2 regions of the Gottfriedia acidiceleris genome follow, and region 1 is predicted to be linked to the other one. Evidence: riboswitches for the same ligand, from Rfam matches in the RefSeq annotation. Region 1 holds a riboswitch; the other holds the start of a gene.
What was found. A riboswitch is a leader RNA that binds a small molecule or an ion and turns the genes downstream of it on or off. The one in region 1 is predicted to bind thiamine pyrophosphate.

Region 1 (3,219 bases):
TGGTTGATAAAGTATTTTCATTTGAGTAATTACATTGTGGCAACCTATTTCAATCATTCTTTCATTCATTTTTTGAACAACCATTAATAATTGATTCAAGTCACCTTCCATAGTTGTTTCCAATGGTTGAACTTGATATTTTACACCTGATTCATCAATAATTTTAATTGCTTCATCAACTGCTGGAATAACATCCTCAATATTATTTGTTTTCGGTATAATTTGGACACTCATTAAAGTAGTTTGCATTTTTGCCCCTCCTTATTTCGCTGGTAAGAAATCATTCGTAAATGCTTCTTTTGGCTTAAAGTTTCCTTCTAATAATTTATTTTCAGCTAAGAAATCAGCATAGTTTTTCCAAACCGATAACTTTTGCTCACCCCAACGGTCTGCATCATCTTTATATTTAGATGCTAACCATTCTTGGCTTTTTTCCACTAATTTTTTATCTAAATCTGGATTATCCTTTATTAAAATCGATGCAGCTTCTTTTGGGTTATCAATCGCAAAATTATATCCTTTTGATGCAGCAGCCACAAACGCTTTTACTATTTTAGGGTTTTTACTAATCATTTTTTCATTCGTAGCTAAAACTGGAGTATAGTAATCTAGCTTTTTACTATAATCAGTTAAATAAATCATGTTTAATTTTTCTCCACGTAGCTCTGCTTCAATCCCTGTCCATCCTTGATAAATCCATGCAAAATCGATATCTCTTTTAACTGCTGTAAAGAAATCAGCATCACCCATATTAACGATATTTAACTTATTAACATTAGCATTTTCTTCTGACATAAGTGATTTTAAAATAGCCTTTTCAACTGGCGAACCCCATCCACCATATGTTTTTCCAACGAAATCTTTTGGAGACTTAATTTCTTTATTCACCGGTGATGCAAACCCAGAAGTATTATGTTGAATAATTGCTGCAATTGATACAATCGGTACATTTTGAACTCTTGCCTGTGTAATTGACTCTTGATAAGAAACACCAAAGTCTGCTTTACCTGATGCCACCAATTGGTCTGCACCTGTTTCTCCCGGGCTGATTATATCTACATCAAGTCCTTGTTCCTTAAAGTAACCTTTTTCCTTAGCAACAAATAGCCCAGTATGATTTGTATTTGGCGTCCAGTCTAGTACGACAGTCACCTTTTTTAATTGCTTTGTCTTTTTAGTAGTAGCAGTTTTGTTTTGACCACACCCGGTTAACATTAAACAAATAGCTACTAAAAATACTACTAGTTTTTTCATTATCTATAACTCCTTTTTGTTTTTGGTTTATACAAAAAGAAAACGTCCGGATACTAACCCGGACGTAAATGCGCTGTAAAAAACATATCTAAAAAGAGATACTGTTCCCTACGCTGGCATCACCCAGATCAGGTTCTAAGAGTCAACATCTTAAGGACGCTATCTCAGCCAGCAACACTGGCTCCTCCACATTTTTCTCATATATAAACTTTTCCTCATTAATATAACAGATAATGATTAAATTTACGAATTATTTTCAACTTATGTTTAAATGTTTTAATACTCTGTTAATAGGCGCACTGAACTATGAAATTTCAACAGTTTTAAAAAGAGAATAATAAACAAAAATATCATTTATTATAGTAAAATCTTAAATGAATAAAGAATATACTACATCAACAAATTATTAAGTAAAATGAGGGGATTTTTTGAATAAGCCAATCGGAGTCATTGACTCAGGTGTTGGGGGCTTAACAGTTGCCAAACAAATTATAAGACAATTACCTAAAGAGGACATTTTATACTTAGGCGATACTGCAAGATGTCCATACGGATCAAGACCATATACCGAAATCAGGGAATTCACTTGGGAAATGACTAATTTTCTATTGGAAAAAGATATAAAAATGTTAGTCATCGCCTGTAATACAGCAACCTCAGTAGTCTTAAATGAAATGCGAGAAAAACTTCAAATTCCAGTCATTGGAGTTGTCCGCCCAGGTGCTAGAGCAGCAATAAAATTAACACAAAATGACCAAATCGGTGTCATAGGAACGAATGCTACTATTAATAGTAAAGCATATCATTCTGCACTAAAGCGGATTAATGACAAAGTTATCATTGAAGGTTTGGCATGCCCAGAGTTTGCTGGAATTGTTGAAAATGGGGACTACAATAAACCTGAAATATTTGAGATTGTTAAACACACTCTTGCACCTCTTATTAATTCAAATATTGATACACTCATACTAGGGTGCACGCATTACCCATTACTCGGTCCAATCATCCAAAAAGTGATGGGACCATCAATTCATCTTATTAGCTCTGGTGATGAAACAGCTTTAGAAGTAAGTGCAATTCTAGATCAACAAAATTTATTATCTAACTCTGATATCACTTCACATGAATTTTTTACAACTGGGGATCCAACCATTTTTAGTAAAATAGCTTCATCCTTATTCCAAGAACCAATGGAAAACGTAAAGTATATTAAACTATAAAGGTCAATAGACCGCATTAAATGAAGAAACCAACAAAGTAAACCTTTGTTGGTTTTTGTCATTTTAAATTACGAACGCTCTTCTATTTCATACTATTTATTCTTTTGTATTATTTGAAAAATAATCTTTAAGCATCGCATTGTTCTTTACAATATCATCTAATGTATATTGATCTAAAACTTGTAAAAATTGTTCCAATGCATTATTAAATATATGTTTTAAAGAACAAACAGGTGTAATAACACAAGTATTACCGTGTTCAAAACATTCCACAATATTAAAGTCTTCTTCAGTTTTGCGAATTATTTCACCGATATTTATTTCTGATGGCAATTTAGCTAATCGGATTCCACCGTTTCTGCCACGGATTGTTTCGATGTAACCCATCTTTCCTAAATTATAAATTATTTTCATTAAATGATTTTTAGAAATATCATAAGCTTCAGCGATGTCTTTAATATTAACTAATTTTTCACTAGGCTCAGAGCTAAGAAATATTAGTACACGAAGAGAGTAATCCGAATAAGTTGTTAAACGCATAACTTGTCCTCACTGTTTTATTTAAGATTAATCATAGCATAATTGTGAACTTTTTTTAAACTTTAATGTATTTTTACGAAAAAATCCACAAAAGATGTATTCTACATATTGCTTTAAATAAATTCTAGGTCTAAGATAAAGATGTATTTAAAATACTACTTTAAAACATGATTAGGGGGATTTATCATGCTATCTCAAAAAACAA
Region 2 (3,219 bases), 1.8 Mb from region 1:
CTGACCAACCTGCTGTCCTTCAAGAACTGCGACATGAATGTTTTCTTTTGCTAGATAATAAGAAATGGAACAACCTATTATTCCACCACCAATTACTACAACATCAAATTTCTTGTTCATAAGCGAATTTGCACCTTTCAAAATATTGCAGCGCAGCTTCTAGGGGATTTCGGGCAGAAAATATGCCAGACATTACAGCTATACCATCAATTTTGTTCTCTTTTAGAACGTGGATATGTTCAGGTAATATTCCCCCGACTGCATAGATTGGTATAGTTAACGTTTTTTTCATTTCTGGAATTAGTTCAATTCCATTAGGTGTTAATCCATTTTTACACTCTGTTTCAAAACAATGACCATACATAATATAGTCAGCTTTATCATTTTCTGCCTGTATTGCTTCAGTAAGTGAGTGAACTGACTTTCCTACTCGTAAATTAGGAAAATATTCTTTTACATCAACAAGTGGTAGACCATGTCCTGGCAAGTGAATATTTGATAGGTTAGAGAAAATAGCTATATCTAATCGATCATTTAAAACAATTTTTTTCATATCTACTTTGTTTATTTTTAGTAGATTTAAAAGTGATAGTAGCTCGATTGCCGTTTTCGATTTTTCGCGAATATGTACATAGTCGACAGCATCGATTATTTGAATTATTTTTGTAGCAAGTACTTCGACTGAGTGCTGATCATCTGTAATTGCAATAAGTTCCATTTTCCCAGCCTCTTTCACTATGAAAATTTTTTCAACAAAAAAACCACTTTCCTAAAAAAAGAAAGTGGTTACATCGCACGTGAAAAAGTATAAAATGCGCCACTTTCCTACGCAGGTACTAGCCTGTTCAGGTTTTGAGGGTTTAAAAGTAACTACTTTATTCTCAGCCCTTATCAAGGGATCCCCTAGTGATGAATATGTATGAAAATTAATCTTAGCATAGCATATAAAAAATAATATTCAATACTAAATTTATTTTTACTAGTCTAATTATTTACTAGAAATTGGGCTTGAGATATAGTGAAATCAAGTATTTTTAGGGGATAAAAAAACCAATAATTTTTTTAATTTGGAATTTCTGTAAAAATTTAGGGGAATAAAAACATTTACATTTTAAATTTGTGGGTTTATATTTAGTTTGAACAATTTAATAGATTGACTAGGGGTGTCCAATTAGTTGGGCTGAGAGAGAAACGCGAATAAGTTTCTTAACCCTCAGGACCTGATCTGGTTCATACCAGCGTGGGGAAGTTAGAAATTTCTCATTAATGATTTCATAATTGTTAATGTAGTTTTGCTAACACTTAGCCGGGTCTTAAAAATAAGATTTCGGCTTTTTTTCATGCTTTAAATGAATTGGATTTCGTCCTTTTTAAACTAATTAAAAAGGGGAATGAAATCAAATGAACAATTCTGTAAATGAAATGAATTTTTCCATCATGTCTAGTTTTTCAGGGAGTAAGAAGGTGTATGTTGAAGGGTCTAGACCTGACATTAAGGTGCCAATGCGTGAGATTCAATTAAGTCCAACAACTGGCACTTTTGGCGAAGAAGAGAATGCTCCAGTAAGAGTTTACGACACTAGCGGACCTTACACAGATTCAGCTAGCTCAGTTGATATTCGAATGGGACTTAAGGCGATTAGACAAAACTGGGTAATCGAACGAAATGATGTTGAAGAGTATGAAGGGCGTGAAATAAAGCCTGAAGATAATGGATATAGAAAAGAGTCAGATCAACATAATGTTGAGGTGTTTAAAGGGTTAAAAAGAAAACCGTTACGTGCAAAGGATAATGGAAATATTACTCAAATGCATTATGCTCGTAAAGGGATTATAACACCTGAAATGGAATTTATTGCGATTCGAGAGAATGTTTCAGCTGAATTTGTTCGTGATGAAGTTGCAAAAGGAAGGGCTGTCATTCCATCGAATATTAATCACCCTGAAAGTGAGCCAATGATCATCGGACGTAATTTTCATGTGAAAATAAACGCCAATATAGGTAATTCAGCCGTCACGTCCTCAATTGAAGAAGAAGTAGAAAAAATGACATGGGCTACTCGTTGGGGAGCAGATACGATGATGGATCTTTCAACCGGGAAGAATATTCATACAACACGTGAATGGATTATCCGAAACTCACCGGTACCAGTAGGGACAGTTCCGATTTATCAGGCGCTTGAAAAGGTCAATGGAATTGCTGAAGATTTAAGCTGGGAAGTGTTTAGAGATACTCTAATTGAGCAAGCTGAACAAGGGGTAGACTATTTTACGATTCACGCGGGTGTGTTATTACGCTATATCCCATTAACTGCAAAACGAGTGACTGGAATTGTATCTCGTGGAGGGTCTATTATGGCTCAGTGGTGTTTAGCTCATCATAAAGAGAATTTTTTATATACTCATTTTGAAGAAATTTGTGAAATTATGAAGCGTTATGACGTAACATTCTCTTTAGGAGATGGACTGAGACCAGGCTCAATCGCCGATGCAAATGACGAAGCACAGTTTTCTGAGTTAGAAACACTAGGTGAGTTAACGAAAATTGCATGGAAACACGATGTTCAAGTTATGATTGAAGGACCGGGACATGTACCGATGCACTTAATTAAAGAAAATATGGATAAACAATTAGAAATTTGTCAGGAAGCACCGTTTTATACATTAGGACCGTTAACGACTGATATCGCGCCTGGCTACGATCACATTACATCAGCGATCGGTGCAGCAATGATTGGTTGGTTTGGTACTGCAATGCTTTGTTATGTAACTCCGAAAGAGCATTTAGGCCTTCCAAATAAGGAAGATGTAAGAGTAGGTGTTATTACATACAAAATAGCAGCACATGCAGCTGACTTAGCAAAAGGACACCCTGGTGCACAAAAAAGAGATGACGCACTTTCAAAAGCAAGATTTGAATTTAGATGGCGTGATCAGTTTAACCTTTCCCTAGATCCTGAAAGAGCAATTGAATATCACGACGAAACATTACCTGCTGAAGGAGCTAAAACAGCACATTTTTGTTCAATGTGTGGTCCAAAATTCTGTAGTATGAGAATCTCTCAAGATATTCGAGATTTAGTTAAACAAGAAGAACTTCAGAATGATTCAATCATCGAAGAAGGCATGAAAGAAAAAGCACTTGAATTTAGAAAACAAGGCGGAGAAATCTATCAATAAGGGTGTGAGCCTTATATGAATAGGGTAGAAGAAATCATA

Region 2: it holds a riboswitch for thiamine pyrophosphate, as region 1 does, so the genes downstream of both, thiC (phosphomethylpyrimidine synthase ThiC) here and MY490_RS05000 (ABC transporter substrate-binding protein) in region 1, are expected to answer to the same signal.

The regions. Positions count from the first base shown of each region.
Region 1 is NZ_CP096034.1:1,059,432-1,062,650, reverse strand. Features, by position in the region: gene MY490_RS05005 (thiamine-binding protein) at 1-249, opposite strand, end outside; gene MY490_RS05000 (ABC transporter substrate-binding protein) at 262-1,254, opposite strand; TPP riboswitch at 1,343-1,452, opposite strand; gene racE (glutamate racemase) at 1,683-2,474, shown strand; gene MY490_RS04990 (RrF2 family transcriptional regulator) at 2,571-3,014, opposite strand; gene hmpA (NO-inducible flavohemoprotein) at 3,201-3,219, shown strand, end outside.
Region 2 is NZ_CP096034.1:3,923,614-3,926,832, reverse strand. Features, by position in the region: gene thiO (glycine oxidase ThiO) at 1-120, opposite strand, end outside; gene MY490_RS18560 (thiamine phosphate synthase) at 104-718, opposite strand; TPP riboswitch at 806-915, opposite strand; TPP riboswitch at 1,150-1,264, shown strand; gene thiC (phosphomethylpyrimidine synthase ThiC) at 1,402-3,180, shown strand.